DNA from 3 places in the Aliivibrio sp. 1S128 genome. Region 2 is predicted to be linked to each of the others. Evidence: predicted binding sites of a transcription regulator. Region 2 holds the regulator's gene; each other region holds the start of a gene.

The links. The regulator MetJ, encoded in region 2, represses methionine synthesis genes. The targets are predictions, from matches to a motif close to TTAGACNTNTANANGTCTAA.
Region 1: the regulator MetJ is predicted to act here: its motif matches at 4,838-4,857, upstream of metK (methionine adenosyltransferase).
Region 3: the regulator MetJ is predicted to act here: its motif matches at 2,389-2,408, upstream of metE (5-methyltetrahydropteroyltriglutamate--homocysteine S-methyltransferase).

Annotation. Positions count from the first base shown of each region.
Region 1 is NZ_MAJV01000003.1:102,563-109,346, reverse strand. Features, by position in the region: gene A6E03_RS02310 (YqgE/AlgH family protein) at 1-361, opposite strand, end outside; gene gshB (glutathione synthase) at 430-1,377, opposite strand; gene rsmE (16S rRNA (uracil(1498)-N(3))-methyltransferase) at 1,391-2,122, opposite strand; gene A6E03_RS02295 (endonuclease) at 2,205-2,909, opposite strand; gene A6E03_RS02290 (SprT family zinc-dependent metalloprotease) at 3,023-3,517, opposite strand; gene metK (methionine adenosyltransferase) at 3,632-4,786, opposite strand; gene tkt (transketolase) at 5,173-6,784, shown strand, end outside.
Region 2 is NZ_MAJV01000003.1:261,158-267,941, reverse strand. Features, by position in the region: gene A6E03_RS03055 (alpha-amylase family glycosyl hydrolase) at 244-2,265, opposite strand; gene metJ (met regulon transcriptional regulator MetJ) at 2,384-2,704, opposite strand; gene A6E03_RS03045 (O-succinylhomoserine (thiol)-lyase) at 2,958-4,124, shown strand; gene A6E03_RS03040 (bifunctional aspartate kinase/homoserine dehydrogenase II) at 4,124-6,541, shown strand.
Region 3 is NZ_MAJV01000091.1:149,766-156,549, forward strand. Features, by position in the region: gene A6E03_RS10905 (hypothetical protein) at 282-989, shown strand; gene A6E03_RS10910 (DUF4250 domain-containing protein) at 1,058-1,252, shown strand; gene A6E03_RS10915 (LysR substrate-binding domain-containing protein) at 1,289-2,200, opposite strand; gene metE (5-methyltetrahydropteroyltriglutamate--homocysteine S-methyltransferase) at 2,422-4,746, shown strand; gene A6E03_RS10925 (YqaE/Pmp3 family membrane protein) at 4,833-4,991, opposite strand; gene A6E03_RS10930 (alpha/beta fold hydrolase) at 5,344-6,141, shown strand; gene purU (formyltetrahydrofolate deformylase) at 6,211-6,784, opposite strand, start outside.

The DNA.
Region 1 (6,784 bases), 160 kb from region 2:
GTTGAGATTCAGTACCTAATGTCGCTAAGATATCTTTTGATGTCGTAACGTATAATTCATTGGTGACACGTATACTTGATGTATAAATATCTTTTTCAGAGTGAAGAACAAAACCGCGGTCGTCAGAAACCGGCCCACCATTAAGCACTGGCTGAGTTAACGTATGTGGAAACACAATAGGAGATGGATTATCTAGTTTTATTTGATCTAGCATACCTTTCAATGAAATAGGAACGGTTTCATTAATACGTAGGCCCATGGTTCCTTCGGAATCATGTTCACAAATATAGATGACACTTCGTTGAAAGAAAGGGTCTTTCATATTAGGCATTGCGACTAAAAAATGGTTTTTTAAATCCACAGAGCCTCCTAAATAATTCAATTATTATTAAAGGGAGCTATGCACTCCCTTTATATTGCCTAGTTCAATTAAGCGTTAATTCGGCGCTCTATAGCGTCCATTAACTTGCCTGTAATTGAAATATCAAATGCAGCTTCGATTTCTTTGATACAAGTAGGGCTCGTAACATTGATCTCAGTTAGTTTGTCACCAATAACATCAAGGCCAACAAAAATTAAGCCTTTTTCTTTTAACGTTGGTGCAACGGCATTCGCAATTGCCCAATCAGTTTCACTCAGTGGGCGAGCCTCACCAGTACCACCTGCCGCTAAGTTACCGCGTGTTTCCCCTTTTGCAGGAATACGAGCTAAGCAATAAGGCATTGGCTCACCATCAACAACAAGAATACGCTTATCACCATTACTAATATCAGGAACAAATGTTTGCGCCATGCAGTAGTTTTGCTCGTGGTTAGTTAACGTCTCGATGATAACCGACACGTTTGGATCGCCTGCTTTCACACGGAAAATAGAGGCGCCACCCATGCCATCAAGAGGTTTAAGGATGATGTCACCATGCTCCTCACGGAACGCTTTGATCTTTTCTGATTTACGAGTAACTAGCGTTGTTGGTGTTAATTCAGGGAACCAAGCCGTAAACAGTTTTTCGTTACAATCACGTAGGCTTTGTGGTTTATTTACAATTAAAGCACCTTGAATTTCTGCGCGTTCAAGAATGTAGGTCGCGTAGATGTATTCAGTATCAAACGGAGGATCTTTGCGCATTAATACCGCGTCAAGATCAGCAAGGTCGATAGTTTGCTCTGATTTGAATTCATACCAACCGGTAGGATCTTCTTTCAGTTCAACGATTTTGGTATCAGCGACTGCTTTACCTTGGTCTAGGTGTAGGTCGGCCATTTCCATGTAATGGATTTCCCAGCCACGCTTCTGAGCTTCAAGCATCATGGCAAAGCTAGAGTCTTTCTTGATGTTAATGGATGAGATAGGATCCATTACGATACCGAGTTTGATCATTGTGTTTCTCCAGTTAACCAAGATCGCCGAAACGAACTTGTAAGGCTGTAATTGCGGTAAGCGCTGCGGTTTCTGTTCTTAGAACTCGAGGACCAAGCAACGTTTCTTCAAATTGATATTGTTCTGTCATGTTAATTTCATCAGACGATAAACCGCCTTCAGGGCCGATTAACAAGCGTACATTAGTGACAGGTTCCGGTAATGTATTGATAGAGTATTTTGCTCTTGGATGAAGATTTAGCTTTAATCCTTCATACTCTTCTGCACACCATTCTTCTAACGACATAATTGGACGAATTTCAGGAACGATATTTCGGCCAGATTGCTCACATGCTGCAATCGCAATTTTTTGCCATTGGTCGAGTTTCTTTTCAAATCGTTCTTTGTTTAATTTGACACCACAACGTTCAGAAATCAAAGGGGTAATAACATTAACACCTAATTCGACTGATTTTTGAATGGTGAATTCCATTTTATCACCACGAGAAACCACTTGGCCTAAGTGTAAATTTAATGGCGATTCGCTGCTGCGTTCAACACGCTCGCTGATCTCAACTTCGACACTCTTCTTTGACGAAGTGGTAATTAATGCTGGAAATTCAGCACCACTACCATCAAATAACAATACTGATTCGCCCTCTTTCATTCGCATAACACGGCCAACATGGTTGGCGGCATCGTCACTTAAATTAACTTTTCCTTGTGAAGGAAGCAGTTCTGGATGATGGATTCTTGGTATTCTCATGGTCTACTTTTCTTTAACTATCTTACATTTAAGGATGGAGGTTAAAATGTGCTTTTTCAACCTCTATTTAGCTGAATCTAATTTATTTAACACACGCTTTATAGACAAACTGATTATGGTTACCTTGAATTTTTGCAATACGCTTGTCTCTTTCGCATTCCCAAGCGGAAACAGGGTATTGTTTATTCCACGCTTCCATTAGTTGGCGCTGTGCTTTAGATAAATTAAAGCGATACTCTTTATTCATATACATATAGGTACGGGCAATCGCACCTCGTGATTGCGCTGGTGGCTCAGCAACGCGACCTTTAAAATCGACTTTAAAGCTACATTGACCATAATTAGCCCCTTTACTGCCATTCCATTGTGAAAAACGAAAGTTAGAACGGTCGCCATTTACTTCACCAATGGCAGGGACAAGGTTATGTAGATCCGCTTCCATTGATTTGAATTGTTTGTCGTTTTTGGTGCAATTTTTACGACCACCATTTTGCCAACATTGACGCTGGTGCCCAAACTGCCAGGCAGGTACTACGTGTTCCCATTCAATACGGCTGGCTCGTTTTTCTTGTTTACGAACTTGGTAGCCACAGCTTTCTAGATCAGGAATGCCTTTCTTTTTATTTTTCCAAGTGATGTCACACCCACAATAAAAAGAGGTTGGGTGATCAAGATAGATTTTTACAGCTTCTTTTTTTGCTTTTGAGAATGAAGAAGGAGGCGCAGCGAAAACATGGAAAGTGATACTAAAAATAAAGGTGGCAATAGCTAAGCGAATTAATCTCATAAGAGGCTCTACTGATTATTGTATTAATGCAGTAAGAGTAGCCTATTGTTAATTCGCATTATAGATAATTCAATAAACAGAATGGGAAATCTGATTACTTTTGAATTTTATGTCTACGAAGCTTGGCGCTTAGATAATTTTAGTGGTGATTGGCATGCTTTACAAAGGTATTGTGTTTCTTTGCGCTGAACTCTGTTGTGACGACGCACTGTCAGTTCATGCTGTGAGCATTTACAACGATATGGAAAGGTTTGCCCTTTAACTGATTCAATATTAAAACGGTGTGTTGTGCGTGCAGGTAAATTGAATACTTGATTCATTATCCCTTGCCATTCCTTACCATGAGGTCGTACTCGGCCATGTAATCTGAATGCGATTAGATGGGCAATTTCATGAGGGATCACTTCATTGATAAAAGTGTACTCATTTTCTTCTAGCAGGATAGGGTTAATTCGTACTTCCCAGCCTTGTAGACGGGCAGTACCGGCAATTTTCCCACGTTGAGTAAAGTTAATCGCGGGTAGAGAAAATGGACGATTAAAAAAAGTGGATGCTTGTTGAATACACTGCTGCGCTTTGGCTACGGATGCTTGTTGAAGTGGGGTCATTAAATCTCTTTATCTGAATATCAAATTAACGCTTTAACTATAAAGAGTATATGGGGTTAGAAAACAAAAAAGGAAGCCGAAGCTTCCTTTTTAAAAGAGTTCTTAAGTCTTGAATTACTTAATGCCAGCGAAATCACGAAGGATTTCTGCTTTATCTGTCGCTTCCCAAGGGAATTCTTCACGACCGAAGTGACCGTATGCTGCCGTCTTCTTGTAGATAGGCTGAAGAAGGTTAAGCATTTCTTGTAGGCCGTATGGACGTAGGTCAAAGTGCTGACGAACCGCTTCAATGATGATGTCGTGAGATACTTTTTCAGTACCAAACGTTTCAACCATGATTGATGTTGGATCAGCAACACCGATAGCGTAAGAAAGTTGGATTTCACAACGATCAGCCATGCCAGCTGCCACGATATTTTTCGCTACGTAACGTGCTGCGTATGCTGCTGAACGGTCAACTTTTGATGGATCTTTACCAGAAAATGCACCGCCACCGTGACGAGCTGCGCCGCCGTAAGTATCTACGATGATTTTACGACCAGTCAGGCCACAGTCACCCATTGGGCCACCGATAACAAAACGACCTGTTGGGTTAATAAAGAATTTAGTTTCTTTACTTAGCCATTCAGCAGGCAATACTGGTTTGATAATTTCTTCCATTACTGCTTCACGTAGATCGGCTGTTGTTACAGAATCGCTGTGTTGAGTTGAAAGTACAACCGCATCAATACCAACAATTTTACCTTGGTCGTATTGGAACGTTACTTGAGATTTTGCATCTGGACGTAAGAAGTCCAGCTTGCCGCTCTTACGTACTTCCGCTTGCTTTTTAACAAGTAGGTGAGAGTAAGTAATTGGTGCAGGCATTAAAATTGGTGTTTCGTTCGTTGCGTAACCAAACATGATACCTTGGTCACCAGCGCCTTGATCTCTTGGATCGGCTTTATCAACACCTTGGTTGATGTCTGGAGATTGCTTACCAATTGTGTTTAATACTGCACAAGAGTTAGCATCAAAGCCCATATCTGAATGAACATAACCAATTTCACGAACGGTTTCACGAGTAATTTCTTCGATATCTACCCATGCTGAAGTTGTTACTTCACCACCGACCATAACCATGCCAGTTTTTACGTACGTTTCACAAGCAACACGAGCTTTTGGATCTTGCTCTAGGATTGCATCAAGTACGGCATCTGAAATCTGGTCGGCAATTTTATCTGGATGACCTTCTGATACTGACTCAGAGGTAAATAGGTGCTTAGCCATTAAAGGAGCTCCAATTTTATAAATAATAAGTTCTAAAAATACCCACAATCTATATAAGTCTATACGTATAACAGTGTAGGTGTTTTTCCATCTAGACGGCTATAATAGAGAAAAACTGATTAATTACAACCCATTTCAACGAATGATATGAATATAAGACATAACCAATCGTTTGCGTTTAACAATCAGATTTATCTATAGAAATCTGATTTTCTTTCAAAATAGTGAAAAAAAGCACTTTATTTCCTAAGTAATCGTTTGCAGTGCAGATAAGGCTTTGCGACAATACGGCGCTGCAAATTTAAGTTAATCCATAAATATGGGTAACTAATCAAGAGTTAACTAGCTCAATAAATATATAGTCCTTCGAATTTTCAGGAGCAGGCATGTCTTCACGTAAACATTTAGCAAATGCAATCCGCGCTTTAAGCATGGACGGTGTACAACAAGCAAATTCTGGTCACCCAGGTGCACCAATGGGCATGGCAGACATCGCTGAAGTATTATGGCGTAGTCACCTAAATCACAACCCACAAAATCCAGAGTGGGCTGATCGCGACCGTTTCATTCTTTCGAATGGTCACGGTTCAATGCTGATTTATTCTCTGCTTCATCTTTCAGGTTACGACCTGTCTATCGAAGACTTAAAGAACTTCCGTCAATTGCATTCTAAAACTCCAGGTCACCCTGAGTACGGTTATGCACCGGGCATCGAAACAACAACTGGCCCATTAGGCCAAGGTATTACTAACGGTGTTGGTATGGCGATGGCTGAAAAAGCATTAGCTGCACAATTTAACCGTGAAGGTCATGATATCGTTGATCACAACACATACGTGTTCATGGGCGATGGTTGTTTAATGGAAGGTATTTCTCATGAAGCGTGTTCTTTAGCGGGTACATTAGGTCTTGGTAAGCTGGTTGCTTTCTGGGATGACAACGGTATCTCTATTGATGGTCATGTTGAAGGTTGGTTCTCTGACGATACGCCTAAACGTTTTGAAGCGTACGGTTGGCATGTAATCCCTGCTGTAGATGGTCACGATGCAGATGCAATCAATGCAGCGATTGAAGCAGCTAAAGCTGAAACGGGCCGTCCAACGCTTATTTGTACTAAGACAGTAATTGGTTTTGGTTCTCCAAATAAGCAAGGCACGCATGATTGTCACGGTGCTCCACTAGGTGCTGATGAGATTGTTGCGACTAAAGCGAAACTTGGTTGGGAATTTGGTCCTTTTGAGATCCCTACTGATGTATACGCTGAATGGAATGCAAAAGAAGCGGGCACAGCAAAAGAAGCGTCTTGGAATGCTAAATTTGATGCCTACGCTACTGCACACCCAGAATTGGCTGCTGAATATAAGCGTCGTGTAAACGGTGACTTACCTGCTGAGTGGGAAGAAAAAGCCTCTGCAATCATTGCTGATCTTCAAGCGAACCCTGCAAATATCGCATCACGTAAAGCCTCTCAAAATGCACTAGAAGCATTTGGTGCTATGCTACCTGAATTCATGGGCGGCTCTGCTGACCTTGCACCGTCTAACTTGACGATGTGGTCTGGTTCTAAGTCATTAACTGCAGATGATTTCTCTGGCAACTACATTCATTACGGTGTACGTGAATTTGCGATGACAGCAATCATGAACGGTATCGCTCTGCACGGTGGTTTCGTACCATACGGCGCAACGTTCCTAATGTTCATGGAATACGCACGTAACGCAATGCGTATGGCTGCACTGATGAAAATTCAGAACATCCAAGTGTACACTCACGATTCAATCGGTCTAGGTGAAGATGGTCCAACTCACCAACCTGTTGAGCAAATTGCGTCACTACGTTTAACTCCGAACATGAGCACATGGCGTCCATGTGACCAAGTTGAGTCTGCTGTTTCTTGGAAACTAGCGATTGAACGTCGTGATGGTCCATCAGCACTTATCTTCTCTCGTCAAAATCTTGCACAACAAGATCGTGATGCTGAGCAAGTGGCTAACATCG
Region 2 (6,784 bases):
GTTTATGAAAGAGAGGGCGTAGGCTTAGGGATGAGGGGATTAAACAACAGGTCTTCTGTTGATAATAATCACACTTGGTAGGAGGGATTGGATTTATTTATGAGAGAAGAGTCACGTAGGAAGATATTTTGAAATCGGAAATAATGCGGAAATAGAGAAAAGAAAGAAAATGGGAAATAATCAGAAATGTGATCTAGCTAATGATAGACCTCATTAGCTAGAGTTAGTTCAGTTTTTATTCGCTTATTTACATTTAGAAACCATCATTGATTTCGGTTTTCCTTGGGGAGTAAACTCTAAACTCCAAACATAATCCCCCCCTTCTGGGAGGTATATTGCCGTATCTTGTCCATAACCGCCGTTAATTAATGCATTGTTTTGTCCTAACTTAGGAGATAAACCATCGGCAGTGTATTGCGAGGACCAGTCTTTAGTTGCGTATTGCATTTTATAAGGCCCACGTTTCTCATTGATAACTATTTGATAAATATTGTTGCCCTTATATTGGTAAGCACGTTGTGCTTTATGGCCCCAACGAGAATCAGAGAAATCACCCACGAGATATAAAGTCTCTTTTATTGGGGCGTTAGTATCAGCTACCGTCGGGTTATCACACTGAGCCATAAAACCATTGCCATACAACGCTATTTCTTTTTCTGCTTTTTTAGGTCCTACTGAGTTTGGTTCTTCTATCTTTAAAAAGCGGCTTTCAAAGTTAGATAGAGGAATTGTATATACACCTTCGTTAGGGCTAAATATTTGGCCTGTTAATAAATCGACTAAATTACCTTTTGACGCTATCTGTTCAGCTTCAAGGGAAAGCGTTTGGCTTTGTTCTTGAGTGCTAACCATAAATATAATTGCATTATTCTCTGTTTGTTTATGGTCTATATATACCGCTTTATTTGCAATAATATTGGTTCTAACGCCTTCCGATAATGCTGGGTTTTCAATACGTAAAGTCATTAACTCTGAGACGTAGTTTTTTAAGTTAAGTTGGTCAGGTGTTAGTGTTGCAGTAAGGTCATCTATTTTGGCGGATGAGCGAGCGATATGATCATCACATAACCCTTTAATGGCACAAGTGTCTTTATTTTCTTTGTTAGAGAAACCATCAATTTGATCGCCAATTTCATCTCCGTAATAAAGAGTGATAGGGCCGGTATAAGCAGCTTGAAAGGAAAGAGCAGCTTTATGACGTAACCAATAATTACTCTCACTTGGCTCGGCAATATCACCACGTTGTAATAAATCACCAAAGCGAACGACATCATGGTTTCCTAGCATTAGATTTGGAGTGGCGTGTGAAGGGTAGAGTTCATGCATTTGCATTCCCTCATTAAGCCATTCGCCCCCTTTATTTCCCACGCTACTTTCATTGACTGCAAAGGTTTCAGTCACTCGGAAACGCAAAGGAAAATCGAATGCAGAGCATAATGCTGGGTTCCCTTCTTCTCCATAACCTGTTTCTGTAATGTAGTTTTCGTTATTCCAGATCTCTGCCACCATGTAACCGAGAGGGTTAACTTGTTCACCTTTATTATTCGTATACGTTGTGTTTTTTGATGCGTTATCAACGGATTTTCTGATGTTTACCCACGATTCTGTAGGGACTTGGTAAGCTTGATCTAATCGCCAGCCATCGATTTTTAATTCAGAAATCCAATAAGCTGCGACTTCAGAATAAAAATCTTCACTGGCAGGGTAATCAACAGGATTATTGCTACCACTAGGAAGCAAGCCTGATGGTGATGGCTTAATTAACCCTTCTTTATGATGTCCAAATACGCCATCAAATAAGACATAGATCCCGCGTTTATGAGCTTCTTCTACTAATTCTTTAGCCTTTTCCAATGTGCCAAAACGAGGATCAATTTTGAAGAAATCAGTTGCGAAATAGCCGGTTGCATCCAGCTTATCAGCCCAATGGTCTTGGCCTTCAATTGGTGCGGATTCAAAAATAGGCGTCATCCAAATGGCGTTCATACCTAATGATTGAATGTAATCTAATGAATCAATGATCCCTTGTAGATCACCATTATGATGACTCGGGCCGTAACCTGTGCCATGACCAATGCTGTTATCACCATCAACAAAGCTTTCCACCATGATTTGGTAGATGCGTAAATGATTACTTTCTTCCATCATTTGTGGATTGCATTGATAGGTAGAGGTTATTTGTGTTGTTTCTGAGGTTGAGCTACATGCGCTCAATATAGAAGTAATAGCGAGTGCTATTGCTGCTTTTGCTATCTTATTTTTCACAGTAAGTCCTTTATAATTATAAGTAGGGCACTGTGATTATTTAATAAGCAAATAGAAATGTAATCCTCCTAATTTGTTTAAAAGAAGGAGGAGACAGCAGGAGGAGATAAAGAGTTACTTATTCTTCATCAAATGCTTCGAATTCAATGCCCATAGCGGTCATTAAGGCTTTCGCTTCTGTTGGAATATCATCGGGACGGTCTTTACGTAGATCTTCATCTGTTGGTAAAGGTTGCCCTGTATAAGCATGAAGAAATGCTTCACACAACAATTCACTGTTTGTTGCGTGACGTAGGTTACTTACTTGACGACGAGTTCGCTCATCAGTAAGTATTTGAAGTACCTTCGTTGGAATTGACACGGTAATTTTTTTTACCTGTTCACTTTTTTTACCATGCTCGGCATAAGGACTTAAATAGTCACCATTCCAATCAGCCATTGCTCACCTTCGTTCTGAATTATTGTTGTTTAAAATACGATGGCTTAATTCTAGCGATATTTACGGCTATAAGCAAAGATATATAGACGTCTAGAAGTATTGACGTCTCATTTTGTGATGGTAGAGTAGAAGAATATAACTTATGGATTAGATTATATCAGTCATCTGAGATAGAAGAGTAGAAAATTACTGCTTTATATCTCATTAAATTGATTGGTATCAGACTACTGCTTAGCAGTTTGGAAGGGAAATGATGAGCGAGAGAAAACCTGCAACTATTGCCGTTCGTACTGGCATTGAAACTGATTCACAACATAATGCGGTTGTGCCACCTATCTACTTATCTACCAATTACAGCTTTCCTGAATTTGGTGATGTTCCTAAGTATGATTATGCTCGCTCAGGAAACCCGACCCGAACCCAACTTGAAACTACCTTGTCTGATTTAGAGTGTGGTGCGGGGGCGATTGTTACAAACTGCGGCACGGCGGCTCTTAATCTTATGGTGTCTGCGTTACTTGGTCCTGATGATCTTATTGTTGCGCCTCATGATTGTTATGGTGGAACGTACAGACTGTTTAATAGTCGTGCCAATAAAGGTGACTTCAATACTTTGTTTGTTGACCAATCAAATGAAGATGCTCTGGATGCGGCATTAGCTAAAAAGCCTAAACTTATCTTATTAGAAACACCATCGAACCCATTAGTTCGTGTGGTAGATATTGCGAATATTTGTCAAAAAGCCGCAAAAGTCGGTGCATTAGTTGCCGTAGATAACACCTTTCTTTCTCCTGTATTACAGCAGCCTTTAACTCTTGGTGCTGATTTTGTTCTTCATTCTACAACTAAGTACATTAACGGACATTCTGATGTCGTTGGTGGCGTGTTAATTGCTAAAACCCAAGAGCATGCGGACGATTTTGCATGGTGGGGCAACTGTATTGGCGCCACAGGAACTGCATTTGATAGTTATTTAACATTGCGTGGTATTCGTACGCTTAGTGCTCGTATGCGAGTGCATGAAGAGAATGCAATCGAAGTATTGAAATGTCTTCAAGAGCAAGAATTAGTCGGTACAATTTATCATCCAAGTTTGCCTGAGCACCCTGGTCATGAAATAGCAAAACGCCAACAAACTGGTTTTGGTGCGATGTTAAGTTTTGAATTAAATGGTTCATTAGAGCAATTGAAGGTATTTGTCAGAGCGTTGAAATATTTTTCTCTAGCAGAATCTCTTGGTGGTGTAGAAAGTTTAATTGCTCACCCTGGCACCATGACTCATCGAGCTATGTCGGATGAAGCACAAGCTGAAGCGGGTTTAGTTCCAACACTATTACGTATCTCTGTTGGGTTAGAAGACAGTCGTGATCTTATCGCGGATCTGAAACAAGCCTTCGTTATTGCTGCAGAGGTGAAGTAATGACAGGATTAGTACCACGTCAGTTACATAAGTTTGGTGGCAGTAGCCTTGCCGATCCAGAATGCTATCGTCGTGTCGCGACTATTTTAAAAGAATACTCAAGTGAGCATGATCTGGTTGTCGTGTCTGCTGCGGGCAATACGACAAACCGAATTTTAGAATGGTTCGATGGTTTATTAAAAGATGGCCGATTAGCACATGAAATCTTGGAATCTTTACGTAAGTACCAACAAGAGCTGATTTCAGAATTACTTAGCGCTGAAAATGCGGAACCACTACTTGAGCTACTGCATAAAGAGCTGATTGCTATTGGCCAATTGCACGCGCCACTAACTGAGGTCCAACAAGCGGATATTCTTGGTCATGGAGAAGTATGGTCATCTCGATTACTTTCTGCCTATTTAAATCAAATTGATTTGCAAGCGATACCTTTAGATTCACGTTCTTTTTTAAGAGCAGAGCGAGGCTGTCAACCTGAGGTTGATCGCGCATTATCATGGCCATTATTTAAAGATCAAATAGCGTTGCACCCCCATGGACGAATCGTGATTACTGGATTTATGGCTCGCGACCAAAAAGGAGAAACCGTTCTGCTTGGTCGTAATGGCTCTGACTATTCAGCGACCATGATAGGGGCATTGGCTGAAGTCTCTCGCGTTACTATTTGGAGTGATGTCGCTGGAGTATTTAGTGCCGATCCTCGTAAAGTGGAAGATGCTTGTTTACTGCCTCTACTGCGTTTAGATGAAGCGAGTGAGTTGGCTCGATTAGCGGCTCCTGTATTACACAGCAGAACGTTACAACCCGTTGCGCAAAGTGCATTGGATTTGAGTTTGCGTTGTAGTTATCAACCTGAATCTGGTTCTACTCGTATTGAGCGAGTATTAGCTTCTGGTCGTGGTGCAAAAATCGTCACTTCATTAGAAGATGTGTATTTAATCCAATTAGGTTTTGGTCGTGGGCAAGATTTTGAACGAGCAAAACAAGAAGTCCTTTCTTTACTTACTCGTTCTCAGTTACAGCCTCTAGCATTGGAAGTACAAGATGATCAATATACGCTTTTATTGGCGTATACCTCTGAAGTCGTTAATGAATCATTAGATGTGCTACAAAACTCGGCGGTACATGCTGAAATTAAATTAAAGGAAGGCTACTCAATGGTTGCAGCCGTTGGGGCTGGCGTGACAAGTAATGCCATTCATAGTCATGGTTTTTATCATCAATTAAAGAATCGCCCATTAGAGTTTGTATGTGAATCAGAATCAGGATTAAGCTTGGTTGCGATTTTGCGTAAAGTGGATACAACGTCAATTATTAAAGCGATGCATACACACCTATTTCAAGCGCAAAAAAGAGTAGGCTTAGTCTTATGTGGTCATGGAAATATAGGATCTCAGTGGTTATCGCTTTTTACTCAACAAAAGCGCCATCTTGAAAAACGTCACGGAATGCAATTTTCGTTAATTGGTGTTATCGATCGCCATCGTAATTGGTTTGATTTCGATGGCTTAGATAGCGGCTCAATTGTTGAAAAGTTTGATGATGAAGCGGTTCCTTATGACAATTTTGATTGGATCGAAAAAATTGGTGCAATTCAAGGGTACGATGATGTTGTTGTTTTAGATGTAACGGCAAGTCCAGAGTTATCACAGCAATACAGTAAAATTGCGGAGCAAGGGATACATTTGATCTCTGCAAATAAAGTGGCTGGCTCTGCACCAAGCGATGAATACCAAGCCGTGATTGATGCGTTTACAAAAACAGGTCGTCATTGGTTATATAATGCGACCGTCGGAGCGGGACTCCCTATTAACCACACAGTAAGGGATTTACGTGAAAGTGGTGATGAGATAATAGCTTTATCTGGTATTTTTTCAGGGACATTATCTTGGTTGTTCCAACAATATAATGGTGATGTTCCGTTTACTGAGCTAGTTGATCTCGCTTGGCAACAAGGCCTAACTGAACCAGATCCTAGAAATGATTTAGATGGTTCTGATGTCATGAGAAAATTGGTGATCTTAGCGCGTGAAGCTGGATTGAAAATCGAACCAACTCAAGTAAAAGTAGAATCTCTCGTTCCTGTTGAATTGAAAGATGTCAGTTTGGATGATTTTTTAGCGAAAGGTGAGCTGATCAATAACGCCTTATTTGAGCGTTTAGAAAAAGCCCAAAGAGAGCAGAAAGTATTGCGCTATGTTGCTCGTTTAAATAAAGATGGCAGTGCAACAGTAAGTATCGAAGCTCTTTCTGATCATCATGCATTAGCTAACTTATTACCTTGCGATAATATCTTTGCGATTGAAAGTAAATGGTATAAAGATAATCCATTAGTTATTCGTGGCCCGGGGGCAGGAAGGGAAGTAACTGCTGGTGCAATTCAATCTGATTTAAATCGAATAGCTGCTCTTTTTTAACCTAGTTAATGTTCACTAATATTGATTGGCCATGCAGGTTTGCATGGCTTTTTTGTTGATTTTGTAGGAAAAAACGGAATTGGGGTAAGTTTAGATTATTTTATGTTTTTTCTTAATTGACTGATTTATAGATAATATTTAATTACTCATGTTAATTAAGCATAAATTAAAATTAAAATTCTTTTAGTGCTATGGATTTTAAAAATATATTCAGTGATGATAATTGAGTAGTGGCTAATATAT
Region 3 (6,784 bases), on a different contig from region 2:
CTTACATACATATTCTTACACATTTCGTAATAGAAACTTACCTAATTTTTACCTGTAGCACATCTGTTACTTAACCTCATTATGATCTAAAACAAATAAAAATTAATTCTGTTAATAAGATGATAACCAGCTGTTGCTCTTGTTGCGGGAAAAGGATAATAGGTTGAAAGGTGTCATATGTTTTTTTGAGACACTGAGAGGTGTTGATTGCTTTTTAACCGCCACTAGACGAAGTGAAAATTGAGTTTATACTAGCGTAATTCTAATTAGGTGGCGTAGCTATGTTTTTTCAAACCTTACAATATATTCTTATCCCAGCGCTGTTAGGTGCTCAAATATTATTAACCATCATTTTACACAAAGGGGATATTTGCCCTGGGCAACGAGGACGCATTCATAAATGGCTGCCAGTATTAATCCTTGGGTGGTGTGTCATTGCTGGGATAGGTATGACTTATGCGTCTATCTTTGCCATTAATTTTATTCCTGCTATTGCGATGGCCGGTTTTTATTTTAGCGTTAAAACAGGTAAGACTCGTGATAAAGGGCCATTAATAGTGATGGCGCTGGCAAATGGTTTTGCTGCGGCAAGTTTTGTTAATTTGGCTCTAGGGTCAGGTTCATTTACGCAGTTGTTTTTTGCTATCACAGCCCCGTTTTTATTTGGATCTCTGCTGACTCACCTTCTTTTAACATTGGCACGAACTCGTTTACAAGCATTCCATAAACTATTGCCAATCAGTGGTGTAGTGAGTGGGATAGTTATGGCTGTTATTTTGTTATGCCAAACATTAAGTATTCATGAAATATTTTTAGATAAGATGGCGGTTAAACTCGGCATTGCACTTGGTCTGATGTTACTCAGTATTGGTTTGTGGAGTTTCCACTTATTCAAACAACAAGCGGTGAAGTGGCAAATGCTAGCCGTAGCAAGCGTAGTTATGGCTATTTCTGGTTATTATCAATTTCAGTTGTTTTTTGTGATGTAGGGCACGCATTGCTTTCAAAAACTGATCTAATCTAAGTATGTCTCTTACAGCAACATGGAGGGTGAAGATTGGATTTAAGTAATGCTCACGGACTAGAAAGTGGAATTCTACTCGGCATCATTAATGAAAAATTGCGATTGGAATGTCACAGCCTAGAAGAATTGTCCAGCGTGTATGAGCTTGATACACAAGGAGTTCAAGACAAGCTCAGTGGCTTGGGTTATCAATATGACCCATTAACGAATCAATTTAAGAATACGTAATTTTTAACCAATATTTAAATAGTTACATACCTCGATTTAAGTCATTTTAATACCATCTAAATGACTCTGGCTCTGCTGTTTCGCAGTAGAGAAAAATGCTTGTAAATATTTTTTATCATGTTCGCTGTCTCTAACGGCAGCGAACAATCTTCGCCACAACCCTTTCCCTAATGGTTTACTCTCAATTAACCCTTGTCTTGAAAATTCACTGATTGCCCAATTAGGTAGTGCTGCCACACCTAAACCAGCCGACACCATTTGTATCAACATTAATGTATTTTCTGCTTGTTTCCACTTAGCAGGTTCAATGTTATTGGGTGATAGAAAGTGTTTTACGATATCTAATCGCTGTTTTTGTACGGGATAGGTTAGCATGGTTTGATCGCGCAAATCTTTTGGTTCAATATATTCTTTACCTGCAAGAGGATGGTTAGTCGCCATGACCAATCTCATTTCAAAATCAAATAATGGTTCATAATGTACCTCTCCACGAGGTTGAATATCTGATGTGATAACCAGGTCTAAATCACCATTGACCAAAGCAGGTAAAGGCTCAAAACCAAAACCAGATGAAAAATCCAATTCAACTTCTGGCCAACTCACTTGATACTCTTTAATTGCAGGCATTAGCCACTGAAAACATGAGTGACATTCAATCGCCATATGTAGCCTGCCGTGTAAATCTTCTTTCAAACTTGCAATGTCATATTCTGCTCGAGTCATTTTCGGTAAAACATCATCAGCCAGTTTTAATAAGATCTCACCTTCAGAGGTGAATTTTACTGGACGAGTTTTACGTAAAAAAACATGACTACCAAGACGGGTTTCAAAATCTTTTAACTGATGAGAGAGGGCTGATTGAGTAAGATGAAGCGCATTCGCTGTTGCTGTTAATGAGCCTGTATCACGCAGTGTGACTAAGGTTTTTAGGTGTTTTAATTCAATCATTATTATTCCTCAAGTTCCGTTTGAGTAAGTTTAATTACCTTCACAGTAAAGAGATTAAACCATAAAGTAAACATCTAGACGGCTAAATAATGTTAATTATTTTGATTGTAAATCTAACCGTATTGAAAAAAATTCATAATCAAAGTGAATATTTATCCGTTGTAGGACAAAAGAAAACGCGTCATTGTTTAGCCATCCAAACGTCTAAGGGAATTAGTGCAATGACAACAGAATTGAATAAAAAAACAGTAACTCACATTTTAGGTTACCCACGAGTAGGTGCTCAACGAGAGTTGAAATTTGCACAAGAAAAATACTGGCGTGGCGAGATTGAACAAAAAGAATTATTGGCAGTAGGCGGTGAGCTTCGTCAACGTCACTGGAAAGACCAATCTGCATCAGGGTTAGATTTTGTTACTGCGGGTGATTTCGCTTGGTACGATCATGTATTAACAACAAGCCTTCTTTTGGGCCATATACCTGCTCGTCATAATAAAGGCTTTCCTGATTTAGATACTTTATTTAGAGTTGGCCGTGGTCAATCACAAAACAGTTGTGGTTGTGGTGAAGCGGCATCAGATATGACGAAGTGGTTTAATACCAATTATCACTATATCGTTCCTGAATTTTCTAAAGACGATAAATTTACGGTCAGTTGGTCACAGTTGTTTGATGAAATTGCAGAAGCACAAAAGCAAGGTCACACTGTTAAACCAGTACTTCTTGGTCCATTAAGTTATTTGTGGTTGGGTAAGGAAGTGAATGATGATGAAGTGGAGCAAGGGTTTGATCGTTTAGCGTTACTTCCTCGCTTATTAACTGCTTATCAGGCTATTTTCTCAAAACTCTCAGCATTAGGAGTGGAGTGGGTACAAATTGATGAACCAATACTCGCGCTTGAATTACCAAAAGCATGGGCAGATTCATTCAAACTTGCTTACCAAGTGATTCAAAGTGATGTGAAATTACTATTAACGACGTATTTTGATGGCGTAGAGCATCATTTAGATAAGATCATTGAGTTAGCGGTAAATGGTTTACACATTGATATCTCTGCTGATCCTAAACAACTAGAAACAGTCGTGAATGCATTGCCAAAAGAATGGGTGCTGTCTGTTGGTGCAGTAAATGGTCGTAACGTCTGGCGTGCAGATTTAGAGCGTTTGCATGAAAAATTACAGCCAGTGAAAGCAAAACTAGGTGACAAATTATGGATTGCAAGTTCATGTTCGTTATTGCATAGCCCTGTAGATTTAGAGCAAGAAACGGAATTATCACAAGAAACAACTCAATGGTTTGCCTTTGCAAAACAAAAGCTAAAAGAAGTGACTTTGTTGGGGGACGCTCTAGATGGTAATCAAAACGCAATCTTAGCCTGTCATCAATACAGTCAACCACTGCGTGAGCGTGAGACGGCAGAGCACATTAATAAGCCAACGGTACAGCAACGTTTAGAGGCGATCACTCCGGCATTAGCAGAGCGAGCAGAAGGGTATTCAATTCGTGCGCAGCACCAAGCTGAAAAATTAGGTTTACCATTACTGCCAACAACAACGATTGGTTCATTCCCGCAAACGACTGATATTCGTCAGCAACGTAGTGCGTATCGTGCAGGTAAATTGAACGAACAAGATTATGTTGCAGCAATGAAAGGTCATATTGCCGATGCTGTTGAGCGTCAAGAGCGTTTAGATTTGGATGTGTTGGTGCATGGTGAAGCAGAGCGTAATGACATGGTTGAATACTTTGCGGAGAATCTAAATGGCTTCCAAGCAACACGATTTGGTTGGGTTCAAAGCTATGGCTCTCGCTGTGTTAAGCCGGCTATCGTGGTGGCAGATATTGAGCGTGAAGCTCCAATTACAGTCAATTGGACTCAATATGCACAGTCTCTAACAACCAAACAAATGAAAGGCATGCTAACAGGCCCTGTAACTATTCTTGGTTGGACGTTCCCACGTGAAGACATTACTCGTAAAGAAATTGCACAACAATTAGCATTGGTATTGCGTGATGAGGTCTCTGATCTGCAGCAAGCAGGCATTAATATTATTCAAATTGATGAGCCAGCGATTCGCGAAGGATTGCCGATTAAAAAGAGCGATCAGAAAGCGTATTTAGAGTGGGCAGTAGAAGCGTTTAAGATCTCAGCGGCAAGTGCGAAATCAGAAACTCAAATTCATACTCACATGTGTTACAGCGAGTTTAATGAGATTATAGAATCAGTAGCGGCGCTTGATGCAGATGTCATTACTATTGAAACCTCTCGTTCAAATATGGAATTGCTTAAAGCGTTTGAAGATTTCAATTATCCAAACGAAATTGGTCCTGGTGTTTATGACATTCACTCACCAAATATTCCAAGTGAAGAGTGGATTATTGATTTAATTGAAACCGCAGCAGCAAAAGTGCCAGTTGAGCGTTTATGGGTGAACCCAGATTGTGGCTTGAAAACACGTAATTGGAAAGAAACGGAAGCCGCATTAGAAAACATGGTAAAGGCAGCGAAAGCATTACGTAAAAAATTACAGGTAAATGCCGCTTAAGTTGATCTTGTATTAGTGTTCATTCACGCTAAACGAATAAAGCGAAACCTTTTCATTTAAGGGTTTCGCTTTTTTATTTATTAGAATTAACGAGTTGTGATCCAAAGTGCATGGATCATGCCTGGGAACCAGAAGAGAATAGTAAGAACGATATTTATTAAGAAATCTTTCCCTGCACCTTTTGCGAAAAAAACACCAATAGGGGGGAGTAAAACACAAAGAATAATGAGAACGAGTTTGTTCATAAGTGGGTCCTTTTACTTGTTAATAAAATGTAGATATTTATCTATTATGAATCGGAATATTTATATATCAACAAGCTATTTGTTTTTTGACAAAAAGTATCTTAAATCAGACGATATAAAAAATAGAGACTGCGTTTGATCGCAAATTTATATTAATCATGTCTAGTTTAGAAATGAACGTGGGTTTTATGGTGTAGAGTAATTACTCTTACTATCATCTATTCAATCAATGATTTAGTCACATTTTGTTACTGCATGTCAGGTTTCTGTCCGACTACTTCTTTGTGAGTATTCATTGGTGATGTAGGATGGTATAGTCTGAATCAATGTCTTTTCTAATTAAGTAGAGTGAATGTCTAATTCTTTGTTATTTCATAGAACCTATGAACATGAATCAAGCGCCAAATGGGTTGTGTTTGTTCATGGTGCAGGGGGAAGTTCAACAACCTGGTTTAAACAGATCGCCGCTTTTAGAAAGAACTTTAACGTCTTACTTATTGATTTACGTGGGCATGGTCGTTCAAACCATTTCTCTCAGATTAAAGAGTTCATTAATAAGCAATACTCTTTTAAAGTCGTAAGCCAAGATATTATTGATGTACTTGATCACTTAAATATCAAATCAGCCCACTTCGTTGGAATGTCACTTGGTACGATCATCATTCGCAACTTAGCTGAATTGGCTCAAGATAGAGTAAGCTCTATGGTCTTGGCTGGCGCGATTACTCGTTTTAATTTTCGTTCTCAGTTTTTAATTAAAATGGGTGACATGACGAAAAACATCATGCCTTACATGTGGCTGTATAAATTGTTTTCTTATGTCGTAATGCCACAAAAAAGTCAGAAAGAATCACGTCATATTTTCACAAGAGAAGCAAAAAAATTATGCCAGAAAGAGTTTAAACGTTGGTTTAAATTGGCGGCTGATGTGAACCCATTGATGCGATATTTTAAAGATAAAGAATTAGCGATCCCAACATTGTATGTGATGGGAGCAAATGACTATTTATTTATGAAGCCAGTAGAAGAAATGGTCGCAGTACATAAATACAGTCAATTGTTACAGATCCCAGAATGCGGGCATGTGTGTAATATTGATAGGCCAAAAGAGTTTAATAAATACGCGATTGATTTTATTTCGGCTCAATAGAATAATCAGAATTGAATATAAAAACGGCGATCATCATGATCGCCGTTTTTGTTTCTTTTTTCTGTAAAATTAAAGGATCACGGTTTTGTTACCATAGACAAAAACATGGTCATTTAATACTTTCGTTAATGCTTTACTTAGTACCGATTTCTCTACATCACGACCAGCCATTGCCATGTCTTCAGCGCTGAAGTTATGATCAATAGGGATAACATCTTGTTTTATGATCGGACCTTCGTCTAAATTATTGGTTACAAAGTGCGCAGTTGCGCCTATGATCTTTACACCGCGATCATAGGCTTGCTGATAAGGTTTTGCTCCAATGAATGCAGGCAAGAAGCTGTGGTGGATGTTGATGATTCTTTTTGGAAATTGCTCGACAAATTCAGGCGTCAGTACTCTCATATATTTTGCTAATACAATATATTCCGGTTCATATGAATGAATAATGTTAAGCATCTTGTCTTCATGTTCACCACGCGATAAGCCTTGGTGACAAACATGATGAAATGGAATATCGAACTTTTCTATTAATCCACCTAGTGTGTCATGGTTACCAATGACTGCTGCAATCTCAATATTCATCGCACCTGAGTAGGCTTTAATTAGAATATCACCAATACAGTGCGCTTCTTTAGTGACG